4 regions of the Alloalcanivorax dieselolei B5 genome follow, and region 1 is predicted to be linked to each of the others. Evidence: predicted binding sites of a transcription regulator. Region 1 holds the regulator's gene; each other region holds the start of a gene.
The links. Region 1 encodes sigma-54, which starts transcription at its own class of promoters, with help from an activator protein. Its sites were predicted from a motif close to TGGCACNNNNNTTGCTNT; they were not measured.

Region 1 (5,286 bases):
TACCGGATCCGGACCGGCCGCTGAGAATGGTCAGTTTCATGGCGATTGACGCTTTCTTCCCCGAAAAGACGCCCGGGCCGGGGAGAACCGGCCGCATGGGCCCCGTCGTAGCTTATGAAGCCAGGCGCAATTCGGCCTCTGACTCCACGGCGGTAATATAGAGTTGGTGATCGTCCGTGGCCTGGCGCAGTTCACGCCGATAATCCTCGTCGTTGAACAGGTTGGCCAGGTGACTCAGGGTCTTGAGGTGCTGTTCGGGGTTCTGTTCAGGCACCAGCAGAACGAACACCAGATCCACCGGCCGGCCGTCCACGGCATCGAAGTCCACCGGTTCGGCCAGTTTCAGCAGCAGGCCCACTGCCTGCTCGCAGCGTCCGAGCCGACAGTGGGGGATGGCGATGCCTTCACCGATACCGGTGGAGCCCAGGCGCTCCCGGGCCACCAGTGCATCGAACACGTCCTGGGCACCGAGGTCGCCGCAACTGGCCGCGGCCAGCTCGGCAACCTGATCCAGAAGGCGTTTTTTGCTACCCACCTCGATACCGTTATGGGTGCGGTCCTCGGTGAGAAGTTCTCGTACTCGCATAGATCCGCTTAGTGACCGTGCTTGCGGCTCACGGTCTTCTCCTTGTGTTTGAGAATCTGACGATCCAGCTTACTGGTCAGGGCATCAATAGCCGCGTACATGTCACCGGCCTCGGCGGTGGCGAAGACTTCGCCGCCGGAAATGTGGATGGTGGATTCCGCCTTGTGGGTGTTCGGCTCCGGGGACAGGATTACCTGAATGCTAGTGATCTGGTCGAAATGCCGTTCCAGCTTGGAAAACTTGTCGTCCACATAATCACGAAGGGCTTCGGTGATATCCAGGTGATGGCCACTGATGTTGATTTGCATAGCTGGCTCCTTTGCCTCGTTATTTAACCCCGGCCTCTGGCCCGGGTTATAAGCCGTTTCCCGCGTCGTCAAACCAGACGTTTGCGAGCGCTGGAAGACGGGATTCGCATCGCCTCCCGATACTTGGCGACGGTCCGGCGCGCCACCTTGATCCCTTGCTCATTGAGCAAACTGGCCAGCTTATTGTCGCTGAGTGGCTTGCGAGGGTTCTCGGCGGCGACCAGCTTCTTAATGATGGCACGAATGGCGGTGGAAGAACATTCACCGCCGCCTTCCGTGTCCACGTGACTGGAAAAGAAATACTTCAGCTCGAACACCCCTCGGGGCGTGAGCATGAACTTTTGATTGGTGACCCGGCTGATGGTGGATTCGTGCATCTCCACCGCCTCGGCGATATCGGCCAGCACCAGCGGTTTCATCGCTTCCTCGCCATAGTGGAAGAAGTCCTGCTGCACCTCGACGATGCGCCGGGCCACCTTCAGCAGGGTGTCATTACGGCTTTGCAGGCTTTTCAGGAACCAGCGCGCCTCCTGCATGCAGTTACGCAGGTACTGGCCGTCCTCGCCCTCGGTGCGGCGGGCCAGGCGGGCGTACTGGGCGTTCAGGTTGACCTTGGGCAGGACTTCTTCGTTCAGTTCCACCCGCCAGCCGCCGCGGAAGGGGCGCACCACCACATCGGGAACCGCGTATTCCGCCACCTCGCCGCCGATTTGTTCGCCCGGGGCCGGGTCCAGGGTGCGCAACAACGCCAGGGCGTCGAGGAGATCGCTTTCCGTCACCCCCATGGTGCGGCGCAGTCCGGCATAGTCGTGCTTTTCCAGTAGCGCGAGATGCCCGAGCAGGGCGGTCGCGGTGTCCAGGTGCGGGGTGTCGGCGGGCTGTTGGCGCAATTGCACGCCCAGGCATTCGGCCAGATCACGGCTGGCCACGCCGATCGGGTCGAATTGCTGCAGTCGGTGCAGGACCGCCACCACTTCGTCTTCCTCCACCGGATCATCGGCGTCGGCGATTTGCCGCTCGGCGGTGTCGAGCAGATCATCCAGGGGCAGGGACAGGTAGCCACGGTGGTCGAGGGCGTCGATGAGGATGCCGGCGATGACCCGGTCCCGGTCGCTCATCGGGCTGAGATTGAGTTGCCAGAGCAGATGGTCCTGGAGGGTGACCGGAGCGACGTGGCGCTGTTGCCAGGCGTCGGCGTCATCGTCCTCGCCGCCGCCCGAGCCGGAACCGGACTGGCCCACATAGAGGTCGTCCCATTCGCTGTCGCTCTCCACCGGTCCATCCACCAGGTCGTCCAGGGCCTCGTCGCGTTCGAGGTCCATTTCCTCCGCTTCCCAATCGTCATCGGCGGGGGTGTCGTCCTCGGTGTAGGCCTCGACCCCCTCTTCAAGTTCCAGCAGGGGGTTGGTTTCCACCGCCTGCTGGATTTCCTGGCGCAGGTCCAGCGTCGACAGTTGCAGCAAGCGAATCGCCTGCTGCAACTGCGGCGTCATGGTGAGCTGCTGGCCGATCTGGAGTTGTAGACTCGGTTTCATACTGCCTTGGTGGTCCGGTGAATCGCCAAGGCGGCAGAATAGCAGCGTCTTTCAAGGTTTCGCAATTCATTTAAGCAATATGTATGCCAATGTTGAAATTGCAATTGAAAAAGAGTAGAGGCGCGTCATAGCCGAAAGTCGGCGCCCAGATAGACGTCGCGGACCTGTTGATTACCGAGGATGGTCTGGGAATCGCCCTCGGCGATGATGTTACCGGCGCTGCAGATATAGGCGGTATCGCAGATATCCAGCGTTTCGCGCACGTTGTGGTCGGTGATCAGCACGCCGATGCCGCGATCCTTGAGATGACGAATGATGCCCTTGATGTCATTCACCGAGATCGGGTCGACCCCGGCGAACGGCTCATCGAGCAAAATGAACGCCGGATCCGTGGCCAGGCCACGGGCGATCTCCGCCCGCCGCCGCTCGCCACCGGACAGGCTCATGCCCATGCTGTCGCGGATATGGGTAATGTGGAATTCCTCGAGCAGATTGTTCAGCTCCTGCTCGCGCTCGGCTTTGCTCAGTTCCTTGCGGGTTTCGAGGATCGCCATGATGTTCTGTTCCACGGTCAGACGGCGGAAGATGCTCGCCTCCTGAGGCAGGTAGCCGATACCGCGCTTGGCGCGCCCGTGCATGGGCAGGTGGGTGATGTCCTCGCCGTTGATCTCGATGCGCCCGGCGTCCGCTTCCACCAGCCCGACGATCATGTAAAAGCAGGTGGTCTTGCCGGCGCCGTTGGGGCCCAGCAGGCCCACGATCTGGCCCGCTTCCACTTCCAGGGAGACGTCCTCGATGACACGGCGCCCTTTGTAGCTTTTGGCCAGTTGGCGGGCATTCAGTTTCGCCATGGTCAGGGGCTCTCCGTTTCATTGGGGGTGCTGTTGGCGGGCGATTGTGGCGCGCCGTCGTCCTGGCCCTGGTTGTCTTCGCCGGTTTGCGACGCCTCGTCGCCGTTATCGCCGCTCTGAGCCTGGGAGGCATTGGCGGCGGGAATCACCAGCCGCACCCGTTTGTCGCCCTCGCTGCTGGCATCCATCCGTCGGGAGTTGAGGTCATATTCCACCCGGGCCCCTTCGAAGGTGTTGCCCTGATGCTGCACATAGGCGTTGCCGGTGAGGATCAGACGACGGCGCTTGAGATCGTAGACCAGGTTGTCGGCGTGGGCGTCCAGGTCCTTGCCTTCGCGCATGCGCACCGGACTGCCGGTGGCTTCCACCCGCACCAGTTGCTCGTTCTCGGTGAACAGCCGCAAGACATCGGCGTTGAGTCGACGGTTGCCCTGGATCAGCTCGGCGTCACCCCGGTATACGCCAGTGCCGGCGTCCCGTTCGAACACCGCCTGGTTGGCGCTGACCTCCACCGGGCCTTCGGCACCAGACTGGGCCACGGCCAGCGCTGGAACCAGAATGGCGGCGGCGATTACCGCGCGCAGACGGCGCAGCGGGCCATGCACCGGACCGTTATGGCTTGGGTCCTTTGAATTCACTTACTACTCCTTGCTTGAGAGTCATGCGCCCGGTGTCCAGGTCCGCGTCCATGCGGCCCGCCCGGGTGCTGCCTTCACTGTGTCGCATATTGACGGTGTCCGGGGCGGAAACCTGGCGATCACGGCTCAGGTAGTGCAGCTCCCGGGTATCGAGGGTGACGCCGTTGTTCTTGCTGACCGCCTCGACGTTGTTTTCGAAGACGATCACATCGCCGTTGTCGCGTACTTCACCATTGTCGGCCTGGATGGTCCACTGGCTGTTGCCGTTGTTCAGGCGCAGGTCCGGGTGATCGAGCAGCGTCAGCGCTTCGCGTTCGTATTGTTCCAGATTGTTGGCCAGAAGCCGGTATTCCACTTCGCCGCTGTCGCGGTTGAACTGGCGGGCGACAATGTTTTCCGCGGTGATCACCGGGGCGCTGAGGAACGCTTCATTGTCACCTTCCAGTGGGTTGCCCCATTCGTGCAGGGTCATCATCACGATCAACCCGAGCAGGATGACGCCGCTGGCGCTGAGCAGGCCGGGCCGTCTCACTGCCCCTCCCGCAGCCGCAGCAGGCTGTCGCACACTTCCCGTACCGCCCCTTCGCCGCCGCGCGCCTCGGTGACAGTGCCGGCGGCGCTGCGCGCCGCCGCGTGGGCGTTGGCCGGGGCGAAGCCCAGCCCGGCCCACTCCAGCGCCGGCACGTCCGGTTCGTCGTCGCCCATGTAACCGATTTCTCCGGCGCTCAGGCCCAGTTGTTGTGCCAGCGCGGACAGGGCCACGCCTTTGTCCTCGCGACCCTGGATCACGTGTTCGATACCCAGGTCCCGGGCCCGGCGGGCCACCATGGCGGAGTCGCGGCCGGTGATAATGGCCAGGGTGACGCCGCTGGCCGCCAGTTTTTTCAAGCCATGGCCGTCCAGGGTGTTGAATGTTTTCAGCATCTCACCGTCCGGGCCGTAGTAGAGACGGCCATCGGTCATCACGCCGTCCACGTCGAAGGCCATCAAGCGCAGGCGCAGAGCCTGTTCCGGCTTTATCCCCAGCGTCATTACATTACCCCCGCGCGCAGCAGATCCTGGGTGTTGAGCGCACCGATCGGGCGCTGCTGGTCGTCACAGATGATCAGACCGTTCACCTTGCGCGTCTCCATCAGTTGCAATGCCTCCGCCGCCAGACGGCCGGGCTGGATGGTGACCGGGCGCGGTGACATCACATCGCGAATGCCGACGACACGGACATCGACGCCTTTCTCCAGGGTGCGGCGCAGATCACCGTCGGTGAAGATGCCGATCAGCTTGCCGTCCTCGTCCACCACCGTGGTCATGCCCAGGCCCTTGCGGGTCATTTCCAGCAGAGCATCGGATAAGGGGGTGCTGGCGCTGACC
Region 2 (5,286 bases), 1.7 Mb from region 1:
GGGTCTTCCGCATAAATACGAACCTCCATGGCGTGACCATTGACCTGGTAGGTCTGGTCCAGCGGTGGGCGCTCCCCTCCGGCCAGCATCACCATCCACGCCACCAGATCGACGCCGAAGATTTCCTCGGTGACGCCGTGCTCCACCTGCAGGCGAGTGTTGACCTCGAGGAAATAAAACTCGTCGCGCTCGTCGTCGTACACGTACTCAACGGTGCCGGCGGAGCGGTAGTTGACCGACTCACCGAGGCGCCGCGCGCTTTCGCGCAACTGTTCGCGGGTGGCCTCGGGCAGATTCGGGGCCGGGGTTTCCTCGACCACTTTCTGGTTGCGGCGTTGCAGCGAACACTCCCGCTCCCCCAACGCCAGCACGGTACCGTCGCCGTCACCGAAAATCTGTACTTCGATATGGCGTGCCCGGGCCACGAACCGCTCCAGAAACACGCCGCTGTCGGAGAAGAAGCTCTCACCGAGCCGGCGCACGGATTCAAACGCCGCCACCAGTTCCTCTTCGCTGTTGCAGCGGGTCAGGCCGATGCCGCCGCCGCCGGCGGTGCTTTTCAGCATCACCGGATAGCCGATTTCCAAGGCGGCTTGCCGGGCTTCATCCAGATCCTTCAACAGCCCGGTGCCCGGTGCCAGTGGCACGCCGGCGGCTTCGGCCAGGGCGCGGGCTTCGTGCTTGAGCCCGAACTGGCGCAACTGCGTTGGCGTCGGCCCGATGAAGGCAATGCCCTCGGCGTCACAGGCTTCGGCGAAGTCGGCGTTCTCGGAAAGAAAGCCGTAACCGGGAATGATGCCGTCGGCGCCGGTTTCCCGCGCCGCTTTCAGAATGGCGTCGGTACGCAGATAGCTTTCGGCGGCGGTCTGGCCGCCCAGTGCCACCGCTTCATCGGCGGCGCTGACGTGCTGACTGTTGCGGTCGGCGTCGGAGTATACCGCCACGGAGGCGATGCCCATTTGTTTCAGGGTGCGGCAGATGCGGACCGCGATTTCCCCCCGATTGGCGATGAGCACTTTTTTCAATCCGGTTCCCTTCAACCCGTTTTCTTTCAACATCATTCCGATCCCGTTTTAGTTTGCCGTGTTTTGCCGTTGGGCGATGTAGGCCCGCCAGCCCCCCAGTGCGGTGATGTCGGTGGCGTCGTCGATGGCCCAGCCTTCGCAGATGAACCCTTTCACCAGGCGGCCATTGGCGGTTTCCAGTGAGCCGATCCCCAGCGGTGGCGGGATCAGCCCGACAAAGCCGCCGAACTCGCTGACCGGCAGTTGCCACAGTTCGATCTGGATGGCGGCGCCGTCATCGCTCTTGATCAGGCCGGGTTTCGGCGGCGTGGTATTGGCCAGGACATAAAGGCGATAACAGGGCGCGGTTTCGGTGGCTTCCAGCAAGACGCCGCCGCGTTCGGTAAGTTGGTCATTCAGAGGCATGCCACTGAGGTGGGCACCCACCACCGCGACGGTGATGTGATCGGCGTGGTCTTCGCTGGCTTGCGCGGGGGGGACTTGCGGCAGATCGCTGCCAACGGCACCGGCCTGCCAGGGCTGATGCCGTTGCCAGCGGCGCCCGAACTCGGCCAGGGCGGCGTCGTGCCAGGCCGGGCCAATCAGCGTGATTCCGCAGGGCAGACCGTCCTCGCGGAAGCCGCCGGGCAGGGCCAGGGCGCATTGATCCAGCAGATTGACGAAGTTGGTCCAAACACCGAGCTGGCTGTTGAGACGAATGGGATCGGCGTTGACGTCGCCGATGCGATAGATGCCCGGTGAGGTCGGCACCAGCAGCGCATCCACCTGGGACAGCAGGGCATCGGCCTGGCGTTTCAGATCCGCCAGTTTGTACTGAGCACGGAAAGCATCGACCGCGCTCATGCCCTCGGCCACGCCGATGACATCGCGGATCACCGGCAGCAGCGCGTCCTGTTCTTGCATCAAGGGTTCCGCCACGGAGTAACGCTCGGCTACCCAGGGGCCCTGATAGAGCAGGGCAGCGGTGTCGTGCAGCACCTGCAGATCCAGCGGCACTAATTCGGCGATTTCGGCCATGGCGCTGAGCTGTTGCTGCCAAACCTGCTCCGCCTGAGTGTCGCCGAACCAGGGCAGTTGATCGGGAATACCGAGCTTCGGCCGCGCCGGCAGGGCCTTGGGGCGTGCCGCCGGGTCCGGGCGGCTGTAGCCGTCCTCGGCATCGTAGCCGCGATACAGGTCGTAAACGGTTTCCGCATCCGCCACTGACAGGGCGAATACGCTGACGCAATCCAGAGTGCGGCAAGCCGGTACCACGCCACGGGCGCTCATGCTGCCCTTGGTGGGTTTCAGGCCGACGGTGTTGGTGAAACCGGCGGGCACACGACCGGAACCGGCGGTGTCGGTGCCCAGCGCGAACGGTACCAGCCCCTGGGAAACCACGGCGGCGGAGCCGGAGCTGGAGCCGCCGGTGATGTAGTCCGGATTGAACGGATTGGGCACCGCGCCGTAGGGCGAGCGCACGCCGACCAGCCCGGTGGCCAACTGATCCAGATTGGTTTTACCGACCAGAATGGCGCCGGCATCCAGCAATGCCTGTACCACCGGGGCGGTGTGTTCAGCGGTATAAGTGAAAGCGGGGCAGGCGGCGGTGGTCGGCAGACCGGCCACGTCGATGTTGTCTTTCACCGCGAACGGAACGCCGTAAAGAGGCAGGGAGGGATCGCTCAGTTGCTCGGCCCGGGCCACCAGATCGGACTCGTCCAGCAGGTGAATCCACAGACTCCGCTCGCTGTCACGCAGAGTCGTGTACAGCGCTTTCATTGCCGAGACCGGCGTGTAGTCTCCCGTCTGATAGGCGTCACGCCATTGTTCCAGAGTCCAGCCAAGCACGTTCGCATACCTCGTTGTATACCAGTAGGTATGCGAGTCAGTGCAAAGGCGGTGCCAACCCGCAGCGGTGCGCTATAAATGGGGAAATATCGCCTATTCGCCGGCGCCGGAGTGGTGATTATCCGGGGCCGTCGTGCGCTGTTCTGGGGCGCTGGCCCCAGAAAGGGGCAGGCATCAGGAGGTTTCCTCCCGCAGACGTTGCTTCAAATATTCGGCGAAGCGCGCGGTGGCTACTGGCAGCGAGCGGGAATGCTCCATGCACAAGGTCAGGCGGCCGCGCCGCAGGCCCCGGTCGGACAACGGCAGCGCATGCATGCCGCCGGGCAGATGAGCCGGTGGCATGCCGCTTTGTATTTGAAAGCACACGCCGCCGCTTTTGATGGCGAAGTTCCGCATCATCTCGAAGGAGTTGGATTCCAGCGCCGGTTCCAGCCGTAGCGAGCGGCGGGCCAGAAATTCATCCAGCAGAGCACGCCCGCCCAGTGAGGTGTCCGGCACCGCCAGAGGGTAGGCGATACAGTCGGACAGACGAACCGACTCTCGTGCCGCCAGCGGATGATCCGGTGCCACGAACGCGCAGAGCCGTTGCTCCACTTCGAGAAGCGGCCGGATTTCGGCATCGGCCGGTGGATTGAATACCAGGCCGATGTCCGCCTCGAACTCTTTCAGCCGGGTATGGATGTCGCCACGCCCGCAGATGTAAACGCGAAAACGGATCTTGGGGTGGCGCTGCTGAAAGGCCTCTATGGTCCTGGGCAGGAACTCGGCGGCCATGCCCTCGATGGCGGCAATGCGGACTTCCCCGCGCCGCACACTTTGCAAGTCCTCTATCTCCGAGAGCATGCGTTCCGAGTCGGCGATCTGCTTGCGGGCGTAGGCAATGAACAGTTCACCGGCGGCGGTGAGCCGCACGCCACGCGGACGCCGTTCGAATAACGCCGTGCCGATTTCATCTTCGATATCCAGGATGCGGCGATTGACCGCCGAGGACACCACGTTGAGCTGTTCCGCGGCTTTGCGAATGGAGCCGCTGCGGGCAACGGCGTCAACGTAACGGAGCAGACGCAGGTTATACATGAACAGGCTCTCCGACTGAGTGATGCCGTAACGGCATCGCAATGGTGAATAAATAGCGCTGGTTTGAATCGCCGGATAAATCTTATCGTGCTCCCGTTTCCAGGCCCACCGGAGATTGCCTGTCATGAAAACCCGCGTTCACCGCTTCGCCACCGCCGCCCCGGACGATGTTTCCCCTCTGCGACGGGCGCTGGGCGAAGGCGAGGTCAACGCGGATAAGGTGATCGCGGTTCTCGGCAAGACCGAAGGCAATGGTTGTGTCAACGACTTCACCCGCGCGCTGTCCACCCTGGCGCTGACCCGGCTTTTCTCCGAGGTTCTGGGTCTGAGCGACGAGGCGGTGGCGGAACGCATTGCATTGGTCATGTCCGGTGGCACCGAAGGGGGATTGTCACCGCATATTCTGGTGTTCGAGGTGATGGACGAACCCGCGCTCTCGACGTCGCCGGGGCTGGCGGCGGGCGTCGCGTTCACACCGGCCTTTCTGCCGGAGCAGATCGGTCGGTGGGCGCAGATCGATGCCACCGCGCAAGCGGTACGCGAGGCCATGGCCCGCGCCGGCATCGAGCGCAACGAGGACGTGCATTTCGTACAGATCAAATGTCCGCTGCTGACCTCCGCCCGCTGTGACGAAGCGGCCCGGCGTGGTGCCGCCGTCGCTACTACCGATACCTATGAGTCGATGGCGTATTCGCGTGGCGCTTCGGCGCTTGGCGTGGCGCTTGCATTGGGAGAGCTCGAGCCGGCGCAATTGCGGGACGCCGCCGTCTGTCACGAGTTCGGCCTGTACTCCGGCCGCGCCAGTACTTCCGCCGGGATTGAACTGATGCGCAACGAAATCCTGGTACTCGGTAACGCGCCGGGATGGGACTCGGAATTCCGGATCGGCCATGACGTGATGGCCGATGCCCTGGATGCGGATGCCGTGGCCCGCGCGCTTGCCCGGGTGCCCGGTGATGGCGCCGGTGAACTGGTGGCGCTGCTGGCCAAGGCTGAGCCGTCGCGCAACGGCCTGATTCGTGGTCACCGCCACATCATGTGGGATGACAGTGACATTAATGCCACCCGCCATGCCCGAGCTCTGGTTGGCGGGGTGTTGGCGGGACGTACCGGGCATACCGCTTTGTTTGTTTCCGGGGGCGCCGAACATCAGGGGCCCGATGGTGGCGGCCCTTTGGCGGTGATTACTCGCGCGCTGATTTCTTAATGATCCAATTTACGAGGTCTCTCCGATGCCAATCCTGAATCGTCGTACTTTTATCAAGGCCGCCGGTGTGCTCGGTGCCAGCACGGCACTGCCGGTCAGTCTGGCCCGCGCCGCCGACAAACCGGTGACCGTGGGGTTCATTTATGT
Region 3 (5,286 bases), 660 kb from region 1:
AGGGCCACCAGTTGTTCCAGCCGGCGCAGATTCATGAATGCGATAAATGCATTGATTTAATAAATGTTATGCATTTGTAACATTGCGGACGCCGGCGTACAACAGGGCGCACCCTGCCCAGCCCGGAGAATCCCCATGTGTGATCAATCCAAGCCCGCCCAGCCCGCTACTATTGCCTGCAATCATGGTTGGCGGGATCGCCTGCCGTTCGAGAACAGAACCGATTTCGAGAATGCCCGGCGCGGTTTTATCGCCACTTTCGATGGCGACGAGGTGCGTCGCGAGGATGGCCGGGTGGTGTGGGATTTCCGCGCCTATGATTTCCAGGAAAGCGAGGAAGCGCCGGATACGGTAAACCCCAGCCTGTGGCGGCTGGCGCGTCTGAATAACCACACCGGCCTGTTCCAGGTGTGCGAGCGCATCTATCAGGTGCGTGGTTTCGATCTTTCCAACATGAACATCATCGAAGGTGATAGCGGCCTGATCATCATGGATCCGCTGGTCAGCGCCGAGGTCGCCAAGGCGGGGCTGGAACTGTATTACCAGCACCGTCCGCATCGTCCGGTGGTGGCGGTGATTTACACCCACAGCCATGTGGATCACTTCGGTGGCGTGAAAGGGGTGATCAGCGAAGAGGAGGTGCACTCCGGCAAGGTACGGGTATACGCCCCGGAAGGGTTCATGGAAGAGACCGTCAGCGAAAACGTCTACGCCGGCCCGGCCATGCGCCGCCGTGCACAATACATGTATGGCGGGTTGCTGCCGAAGGGGCCGCGCGGTCAGGTGGACGCGGGTCTGGGCAAGGGCACATCCCGGGGTACCGTGACCCTGATCGCGCCCACCGATGAAATCAGCGAGGCGTTTGAAACCCACACCATCGACGGTGTGGAAATCGAATTCCAACTGACCCCGGGCACCGAAGCCCCGGCCGAAATGAACCTGTATTTTCCGCAATGGCGGGCACTGTGCGTGGCCGAGAACGCCTGCCAGTGCATGCACAACATCCTCACTATCCGTGGCGCGCTGGTCCGTGATCCGCGCATCTGGTCCTACTATCTCGGCCAGACCCTGGCCCGCTATGGGGATCGCAGTGATGTGCTGTTTGCCCAGCACCATTGGCCCACCTGGGGCGCGGACAATATCCGTGAGTACCTGGCTGATCAGCGTGATATGTACGCTTTCCTCAACGACGAAACCCTGCGCCTGCTCAACCACGGCCTGACGCCGATGGACATCGCCGAGCACATCAAAAGTCTGCCGCAACCGTTGGCGCAACGCTGGCATGCCCGCGATTATTACGGCTCGGTAAGCCACAACGTGCGCGCCGTTTACCAACGCTACATGGGTTTCTACGACGCCAATCCGGCCCACCTGAATCCGCTGCCGCCGGTGGCAAGCGCCCGCCGTACCATCGAGTGGATGGGCGGTGCCGAAGCGGTACTGGAAAAAGCCAGAGCGGAATTCGAACGCGGTGAATATCGCTGGGTGGCGGAGATCGTCAACCAGGTGGTGTTCGCTGATCCGGACAACGCCGCCGCCAGGGAATTGCAGGCGGATACCCTGGAACAACTGGGGTATCAGTGCGAGAACACTACCTGGCGCAACGCCTACCTCACCGGTGCCCAGGAACTGCGCAAGGGCGTCAAGCGGGTGCCGGGCGGGCAAGCACCGGATCTGGTGCGGGCGCTGACCCCGGCGTTTTTCTTTTCCTTGCTGGCGATCCGGCTGGACAGCGAAAAGGCCGCGTCACAACCGATGACCCTGAACTGGCACTTCCCGGATCTGGATCAGGACTTCGCCCTGACCGTGCGCAATGGCGTGCTCACCTATCTGGAAGGGCACCGCCATGATAACGCCGACGCCAGCGTCACCATGGGCAAGGCCGACCTGGATCAAGTCGGTCTGGGTAAACTGACGTTGCCGCAGTGCATGCAGGACGGTCGGCTGGCGGTGGCCGGGGACCAGGCCAAGGTGGCGGCTCTGTTCAGCATGCTCGATCAGTTCCAGTCTTCCTTCAATATCGTTACCCCGGCGACGCTGGGGTAACCGCTATTGTTCGTCTGATTGCGCGGCGCGCTCCAGCGCCGCCACCTGCTTTTCCAGCGTTTCCAGCTTCTCGCGGGTGCGTTCCAGCACCCGCTGTTGCACATCGAATTCCTCCCGGCTGATCAAATCCAGCCGCGCCAGCGCTTCGCCCAGCACTGCCCTTATACTGTGTTCCACATCGTCGCGCAGCTGCCCCGGATCCCCGGGCAGGCGCCGCTGAATGTCGGCCATTAGTCGATCGATAAAGGGTTGGCTTTGCATGGCCGTAGGCTCCACTATGCGTTCAGTCGGCGTGATGGTATCACTCCAGGTCGGGGTTGTGCGGCACTGACTGCCGTGCCCCAAAATGGAACGCGCTCCAAGTCGGTGCACTATTATACCGCAGCGGAGTCGGAGCGTGGCCCGCGTCGGCGATGTAACCCTTTGAGAAAGCGTGACTTTTTAAAACTGGCATGGGTCGTGCACAAGATGGGTCAGAGCGTTCGCGCAAGTGGATGGATCGGGAACCAAAGAGGGGCCTGAAACGAAACGGACGTTACCGGACGCGTTAAGAGCGTTGAGGAGATAGCAATGAAACTGGTTACAGCCATTATCAAGCCGTTCAAATTGGATGATGTGCGTGAAGCACTGTCCGAGATCGGCGTTCAGGGCATCACCGTTACCGAGGTCAAGGGTTTCGGCCGCCAAAAGGGGCACACCGAGCTCTATCGTGGTGCGGAATACGTCGTCGACTTCCTCCCCAAGGTGAAGATCGAAGTGGCCATTGCCGATGGCAGCCTGGACCAGGTGATCGAAGCAGTCACCAAGGCCGCCAACACCGGCAAGATCGGTGACGGCAAGATCTTCGTCACCAATCTCGAGCAGGCCATTCGCATTCGTACCGGCGAAACCGGTGAGGATGCCATTTAAGAAGTTTTAGAACGTGTGCTGAATCGACCCATGCCAAGGCTTTTGGACACGTTTTTATTTCTCGGAGGGTTGCAACGTGGAAAACCAAATCTTTGAATTGCAGTACGCCATCGACACTTTTTATTTCGTGATCTGTGGCGCACTGGTGATGTGGATGGCCGCGGGCTTCGCCATGCTGGAGGCGGGCCTGGTACGCGCCAAGAACACCACTGAAATTCTGACCAAGAACGTGGCGCTGTTCGCCATCGCTTGCACCATGTACATGGTGTGCGGCTACGCCATCATGTACGACGGTGGCATCTTTCTGAAAGGCATTACCGACTTCGATCTGGGTGGCGTGTTGTCCGCTTCCGCGGAGAACGGCTTCGATGGTGATTCCGTTTACTCTGGTGCGTCCGACTTCTTCTTCCAGGTGGTGTTCGTGGCCACCGCCATGTCCATCGTTTCCGGTGCCGTGGCTGAGCGGATGAAGTTGTGGGCGTTCCTGCTGTTCGCCGTGGTCATGACCGGCCTGATCTATCCGCTGGAAGGCGCCTGGACCTGGGGTGGTGCCGACGTCTTCGGTATGTATAACCTGGGCGACCTGGGCTTCTCCGACTTCGCCGGTTCCGGCATCGTGCACATGGCCGGCGCCGCCGCCGCTCTGGCTGGGGTGCTGCTGCTCGGTCCGCGTAAAGGCAAGTACGGCGCCAACGGGCAGATCAACGCCATTCCCGGCGCCAACCTGCCGCTGGCGACCCTGGGTACCTTCATCCTGTGGATGGGCTGGTTCGGCTTTAACGGCGGTTCCGTGCTGAAACTGGGTGACGCCGCCAACGCGCACTCCGTGGCCGTGGTGTTCATGAACACCAACGCCGCCGCCGCCGGTGGCGCCATCGCCGCCCTGATCGTGGCCCGTATCCTGTTCGGCAAGTCCGACCTGACCATGCTGCTCAACGGCGCTCTGGCCGGGCTGGTGGCGATCACCGCCGAGCCGTCCACGCCGACACCGCTGCTGGCGACCCTGTTTGGTGCGCTCGGTGGTGTGCTAGTGGTGTTCAGCATCGTCACCCTGGACAAGCTGAAAGTCGACGACCCGGTGGGCGCCATCTCGGTGCACGGCGTGGTGGGTCTGCTGGGCCTGCTGCTGGTGCCGATCACCAACAGTGACTCGTCCTTCTCCGGTCAGATCATCGGCGCCCTGACCATCTTCATCTGGGTGTTCGTGGCCAGCCTGATCGTCTGGGGCATCCTCAAGGCGGTGATGGGGGTTCGTGTCACCGAGGAAGAAGAGTACGAAGGCATGGATCTGGTGGACTGCGGTATGGAAGCCTACCCGGAGTTCGTGAAGAGCTGATCGACAACCTTCCCGACGAAAAAAGGGCGCCTGCGAGGCGCCCTTTTTTGTGGCCACCCGTCCTGAATAGAGTTGACACGCTCAATTCGATTTTCCAGGGAGTCTTCATCCAATTGGCGGCGCTTACCTGGGCGCATCGCGATGTGCCCCTGAATAAGGTTTTCAGCACAAATATAGGCGGAAATTCGGGGAGGCTATCATTAACAAAATTTAATGTGTCAGCAACCCCGAGAAAAGCCGGAAGCCTTTATCCTTTGATTTTCTGTTCAAATCAAACAAAAGGAAAATCGATGTGATACCCAATCGCTCAGGTTGTAGAACAGTTGCATACAATGTATACGCAGCATGACTTCCAACGGATAGGGTTGGCGGCCATTCCCTGACTTGGGATAATAGCGTCGAATATGGTTTTCCAGGCGCTTCCAGGGGATCAGCTTGTCCATCTGCTCGAGAAACTTCTCGCGCCGGATTTTCTTCTTTTTGTAGTTGTACTCGGCTTCGGCAAAGCTGATTTGATTCATGGTCGGGTGCTCTCGGGAAATTTTGGATATTATGACAAAATCGGGAAATTATTCAGAGGTTTCCTGGATTAAAATGAAAGAACGCGAGGTTCTGTTGCGCATTTTAGTTGTAGAAGATGATGAAACGGTTCGGTCTTATATCCTGAAAGGATTAAGCGAACATGGCCATACGACAGAGCAGACGGACTCTGGCCGTGATGGTCTATTTATGGCTACAACGGAAGAATTTGACGCCATTGTTCTGGATCGCATGCTTCCTGCACCGGATGGCATGACGATTCTAAAAACACTACGCGCCAGTGGAATCCAAACCCCTGTGTTGATTTTAAGCGCATTGGGGGATGTTGATGATCGGGTAGACGGGTTAAAGGCCGGCGGAGATGATTACCTGGTTAAACCGTTTCAATTTTCCGAATTGATGGCACGACTTGAGGTTATTGCCAAACGCCATAACCCTAGACAGTCAGCAGATAC
Region 4 (5,286 bases), 2.2 Mb from region 1:
ACCGAAGCCGCCGCCGCCAAAACCACCGCCGCCGCCGAAGCCGCCCATTCCGCCAATGGCGATCGGTGCCAGCAGGCCTCGTCCACGACGGCCACCGCCGCGTCCGCCGCCGCCGAAGGTCAGCAGCATGGTCAACACCACCAATACGATCAGATAGATCAATGCCTGGAGGTTGCTGCCTTTATTGGCTTTGCTGGCCGGTGCGGTGTATTCGCCGTCGATGGCGGCAAGAACGGCTGCGGCCCCCTGTTCGATACCCGTGGCGTAGTCCCCTTGACGGAACGCGGGCCGGATTTCGTTCTGAATAATGGCGTGGGACAACGCATCGGTGAGCACGCCCTCGAGCCCGTACCCCACCTCAATGCGGATCTTGCGCTCCTTGGGGGCGATGATCAGCAAGGCGCCGTTGTCATGTTCGGCCTGACCGATCCCCCAGGCCCGCCCCAATTGATAACCGTAATCCTCGATGGCGTAGCCCTGCAGATCCGGCAGGGTCACCACGACGACCTGGTTGGAGGTGCGGCTCTCGGCCTCGGCCAGGCGCTGCTCCAGTGCCTGTGCCTGTTGCGAAGAAAGCAGGCCGGCATTATCCACCACGCGGCCGGTCAGAGCGGGGAATTCCGGTGCCGCCCAGGCCGAGGGCAGCACCAGCATCAGCAGAGTACAGAGCAGTAGTCGCATCAGTTGAAGTTAACCTGGGGCGCTTGCTCCGCCCCTTCCGTGGTGGCTTCGAAGGAAGGCCGTATTTCCATCTCACTGTACAGCATGCTGTGCCAGATACGACCCGGGAAGGTGCGAATCTCGGTATTGTATTGCTGCACCGCGGTGATGTAGTCCCGGCGCGCCACGGCAATGCGGTTCTCGGTGCCTTCCAACTGCGATTGCAAGGTCAGGAAATTCTGGTTGGCCTTGAGATCCGGGTAGCGCTCCACCACCACCATCAGTCGCTGCAAAGCGGAACCAAGCTGCTGCTGCGCCGCCTCGAACTGCTGCAGTTTCTGCGGGTCGTTAATCAGACTTTCATCGGCCTGAATGGAACCGACCTTGGCGCGGGCTTCAGTGACCTCCACCAGCACCTCCCGCTCGTGTTCCATGTAACCCCGTACCGTACTGACCAGGTTCGGCACCAGATCCGCGCGCCGCTGATACTGGTTCTCCACCTGCCCCCAGGCGGCCTTCACCTGCTCGTCATAGGTGGGAATATTGTTGATACCGCAGCCGGTGAGGCCGAACAGAATCGACAGCAACAGGACAAAACGCCAATGCTTCATTGCGGGGTCTCCCTATCCAAACCGAGGACGTCCAGCACTTCCTGGACGTCATTTGTATTGCTTTGCCCGATGGCCAGCAAGCGCTCCTTGACGGTGCGTGGCTGCGCCTTGATGCGGGCTTCGAGCCGGCAGGCGCTGGCGCGATCCGCCACCGCCGCCCGCCAAACCAGGGTCACCGGCCGTCGCGCCCGAGTATAACGGGCCCCACGGGGACCTTCATTGTGTTCCCGGTGACGGCGCTCCACATCGGTGGTGACGCCGGTATACAGTGAACCGTCCACGCAGCGCAGTATATATACGCACCACTGTTGCATGGTTTTACATCTCCCGCGTCGACAGTTGCTATCATCAAAACATACCCCGCTCCGCCAGCGAAGGCGGCGACACTACAATACAAGGATTTCCGGAGACACGCATGATTACTTACCTCTATTGGGTTCTGGTTGCGATCCTGATTTTTCTCAGTCTGTTCCTGGTCGGTGCCCGCATGGGCAAGTGGAAACCGGCGGTGATCCTGGCGGTGCTGGTATGGTTGGCGGGCACCGTGTTGTATTACTTCTGGCTTGAGCAGATTTTCGTCAAGCGGCTGGGCGGCACCATGACGCTGAGCGTGCCGGCGGGGCAGCAGCACATCGCCGCCACCTGGAAAGGCGACAATCTGTGGCTTGAGAACTACGACCCGGAAACCAACCGCTGTATTTTCCGTGAATACTCCCGTGGCAATCTGCTGGAAGGCCAAGTGGTGATAGAAAACTGTCACCCTCTGCGTGCCGGTGGCGGTGGTCGTGCGGACAACAAGGCGGACAACAAGAGTGCCGACGATAGTGGCGCCGAGGACACCACCATCCCCAAACGCCCGCGAACCGCGCTTTAAACCTCCGCCGGGCCCTGAAAATGCGCCACCGGCGTCTCTCTCCGGTGGCCTTCCCACCGCCGCGCTGCTATCGTTGAAGGTCGTCCACGCCGATGATTCGCCTTCCCCATGAAAGTGCGTACCACCAAGGAACAGCAGCGCGAGCGACTGCGCCGGGATATGGAGCGTTTTCTGTCCCGGGGCGGGAGTATCAAGCGCGTGCCGCCCGGCACCAGCGGCGAGCCCCCGCAAGGTGCCCGGCCGTTATCCCCGTTCAGCCACACGCCCAGGCCCCAGCGCACTGATCTGTCACGGCTGGCCGCCACCATCGACGCCCGCAAGCACAAACCCAAGGTACGCCGCGCCAGATCCACGACGCCGCGCCGCCGGCTGATCTATGACGACTTCGGCGAGCCATTACGCTGGGTCTGGGAAGACGCCACCACCGCCCCCGACACCCCGGACAAGGAGAACTCATGACCCGCCTGATCGCGCTGAGCCTGCTGCTGCTCGGTTCCCTGGCCCAGGCCGATATCATTGAACAGAAAGTGAACCTGCCCGGTGGCGTCGGCACCGGGGTACTGTACATGGACGAGGATCAGGAGCGGGTCACCGCCGGCGTCATCGTGGTCCACGAATGGTGGGGCCTGAACAACTACATCCGTAACCGGAGTCGGCAACTGGCCGCAAAAGGCTACGTGGCACTGGCCGTGGACATGTACAACGAAAAAGTGGCGCAGCACCCCAAGGACGCCAAGGCGTTCATGGAGCAGGCCCTGGCCGAGCCGGAAAAGATGACCGCCCGCTTCAATGCCGCCAAGACGCTGCTGCGCAAGATGCAGTATGTGGATGACAACCGGATTTACGCGGTGGGCTACTGTTTCGGTGGCGGCGTGGTGCTGGAGCAGGCCCGCGGGGGCAATGATCTGGCCGGCGTGGCCAGCTTCCACGGCACCCTGGCGACGCAAAATCCAGCGGGTCCCGGCGACATCAAGGCACGCATCCTGGTGGCCACCGGGCAGGCCGACCCCATGGTGCCACCGGAGCAGGTCTCGGCACTGGTGGAGGAACTGAACAACGCCGGCGCGGAATATCAGCTGCTCAGCTTCCCCGACGCCAAGCACGGCTTCACCAATCCCGAGGCGGATCAGTTTGGTCAGCGTTTCGACATGCCCCTGGCCTACGACGCCGAAGCCGACCGGGAGAGCTGGCGGGCACTGACGGAGTTTCTCGATAGCACACCCTGACGCCCCTGAATGCACCACCTTCGGGCATGGCGCACCAAACTGGCGCCATGCCCGCCCCATCCGCAGGCCCTCCACCCCGTTTTTCCTCCCCCGATCCCCCGCAATCCCTGGCCTGCACCGATTTGGCACCGCTCTTGCTGGTATACCGGCGTGAGGAATCGAATGGCCGGTGGCCATCCACACTCGACAATTTGCTTCCAATAGACCGCTAGGGTTCCGATCGGCGCCGCCGATGCCTGGTCCGAGAGCAGTCGACCTTCGCTGAAGGTTACACGGCGGGACAAAAGCCCGGGAGGACACGATGACACCTGTCATTGGATTCCTCTTCGTCCGTAACCCAGGAGGTCCGACATGACCCGTTTGCTCACCACCGTCTGCACCACCGCCCTGCTCGCCCTGACGCTCGCCACCCCTGTCCAGGCCCAGGCCCGGGACAGTTTCAAGGTCTGCTGGTCCATCTACGTGGGCTGGCTGCCCTGGGACTACGGCGCCGCCGAAGGCATCGTCGACAAATGGGCGGACAAGTACGACATCGACATCGAAGTGGTACAGATCAACGACTACATCGAGTCCATCAACCAGTACACCGCCGGCCAGTTCGACGGTTGCACCATGACCAACATGGACGCCCTGACCATCCCCGCCGCCGGCGGCGTCGACAGCACCGCGCTGATCGTTGGTGACTTCTCCAACGGCAACGACGGCATCGTGCTCAAGGACGCCGATAAACTCGAGGCCATCAAGGGCCGTCGCGTCAATCTGGTGGAACTGTCCGTCTCCCACTACCTGCTGGCCCGGGCGCTGGACAGCGTGGGACTCAGCGAGCGCGACATCACCGTGGTCAACACCGCCGACGCCGATCTGGTATCCGCTTTCAATACCCCCGACGTAACCGCCCTGGCCACCTGGAATCCGCTGCTGGGCACAATCAAGGAGTCTCCGGAAGCCAATCTGGTGTTCGACTCTTCCAAAATTCCCGGCGAAATCATCGACCTGATGGTGGTGAACACCGACACCCTGAAAGCCAATCCAGCCCTGGGCAAAGCGCTCACCGGCGCCTGGTACGAAATCATGGGGCACCTCAATGACAGCGGCTTCCGCCAGCATCTGGCCAATGTCGCCGCCACCGACCTGGACGGCCTGCGGATGCAGCTCGACGCCACCCGCCTGTTCGACAAAGCCGAGGACGCGGTCACCTTCACCAACAGCCCGGCGCTGAAGGACACCATGCAGAAAGTGGCGGAATTCTCTTTTGACCACGGTCTGCTCGGCGAAGGCGCCCCGGATGCCGGCTTCGTTGGCGTGGAAACCCCCGCCGGCGTCTACGGCAACAACGGCAACGTCAAACTGCGCTTTGACCCGACCTACATGACGATGGCCGCCGAGGGTGAGCTGTAACCGGCCCCTCGTGCCTTGTCACCGCCCACAGGAGTCGCCATGAAGAAGTTGATCAACCGGCAACCCGGACGGGTCGCCACCTGGGCGCTGGGGCTGTTGCCCTTCGCCCTTCTGCTGGTGGTGTACCTGCTGGCTTCCGACGCCCGCCTGGAAGCCAACCCCAACGACAAACTGCTGCCGGCGTTCAGCGCCATGGGCGATGCCATTCAACGCATGGCGTTCGAACCCAGCAAGCGCAGCGGCGAGTACCTGTTATGGGCGGATACCCTGGCCAGCCTCACCCGCCTGGCCATCGGCGTCGGCATCAGCGCCTTGATGGGGCTGGTCTTCGGCATTGTCACCGGCACCCTGCCCTATGCCCGCGCCGGTCTGTCCCCGCTGATCACCGGGCTGTCGCTGGTGCCGCCGATGGCGATCCTGCCAATCCTGTTCATTCTGTTCGGCCTCGGTGAACTGGCCAAGGTGATGCTGATCATCATCGGCATCACGCCGTTCCTGATCCGCGACTTGCAGCAAA

Region 2: the regulator sigma-54 is predicted to act here: its motif matches at 2,895-2,912, upstream of atzF (allophanate hydrolase).
Region 3: the regulator sigma-54 is predicted to act here: its motif matches at 2,495-2,512, upstream of glnK (P-II family nitrogen regulator).
Region 4: the regulator sigma-54 is predicted to act here: its motif matches at 3,495-3,512, upstream of B5T_RS05750 (putative urea ABC transporter substrate-binding protein).

Annotation. Positions count from the first base shown of each region.
Region 1 covers NC_018691.1:3,971,003-3,976,288, reverse strand. Annotated here, with positions in the region: gene rapZ (RNase adapter RapZ) at 1-40, opposite strand, end outside; gene ptsN (PTS IIA-like nitrogen regulatory protein PtsN) at 113-586, opposite strand; gene hpf (ribosome hibernation-promoting factor, HPF/YfiA family) at 595-894, opposite strand; gene B5T_RS17665 (RNA polymerase factor sigma-54) at 963-2,429, opposite strand; gene lptB (LPS export ABC transporter ATP-binding protein) at 2,555-3,280, opposite strand; gene lptA (lipopolysaccharide transport periplasmic protein LptA) at 3,283-3,918, opposite strand; gene lptC (LPS export ABC transporter periplasmic protein LptC) at 3,893-4,450, opposite strand; gene B5T_RS17645 (KdsC family phosphatase) at 4,447-4,950, opposite strand; gene B5T_RS17640 (KpsF/GutQ family sugar-phosphate isomerase) at 4,950-5,286, opposite strand, start outside.
Region 2 covers NC_018691.1:781,485-786,770, forward strand. Annotated here, with positions in the region: gene uca (urea carboxylase) at 1-1,061, opposite strand, end outside; gene atzF (allophanate hydrolase) at 1,074-2,855, opposite strand; gene B5T_RS03630 (LysR family transcriptional regulator) at 3,030-3,932, opposite strand; gene atzD (cyanuric acid amidohydrolase) at 4,057-5,139, shown strand; gene B5T_RS03640 (BMP family ABC transporter substrate-binding protein) at 5,165-5,286, shown strand, end outside.
Region 3 covers NC_018691.1:4,634,172-4,639,457, reverse strand. Annotated here, with positions in the region: gene B5T_RS20795 (LysR family transcriptional regulator) at 1-35, opposite strand, end outside; gene B5T_RS20790 (alkyl/aryl-sulfatase) at 136-2,046, shown strand; gene B5T_RS20785 (accessory factor UbiK family protein) at 2,050-2,307, opposite strand; gene glnK (P-II family nitrogen regulator) at 2,617-2,955, shown strand; gene B5T_RS20775 (ammonium transporter) at 3,032-4,291, shown strand; gene B5T_RS20770 (IS5/IS1182 family transposase) at 4,558-4,812, opposite strand; gene B5T_RS20765 (response regulator transcription factor) at 4,886-5,286, shown strand, end outside.
Region 4 covers NC_018691.1:1,261,402-1,266,687, reverse strand. Annotated here, with positions in the region: gene B5T_RS05780 (TPM domain-containing protein) at 1-681, opposite strand, end outside; gene B5T_RS05775 (LemA family protein) at 681-1,271, opposite strand; gene B5T_RS05770 (GIY-YIG nuclease family protein) at 1,268-1,585, opposite strand; gene B5T_RS05765 (hypothetical protein) at 1,687-2,145, shown strand; gene B5T_RS05760 (hypothetical protein) at 2,254-2,604, shown strand; gene B5T_RS05755 (dienelactone hydrolase family protein) at 2,601-3,371, shown strand; guanidine-I (ykkC/yxkD leader) riboswitch at 3,569-3,668, shown strand; gene B5T_RS05750 (putative urea ABC transporter substrate-binding protein) at 3,723-4,769, shown strand; gene B5T_RS05745 (ABC transporter permease) at 4,809-5,286, shown strand, end outside.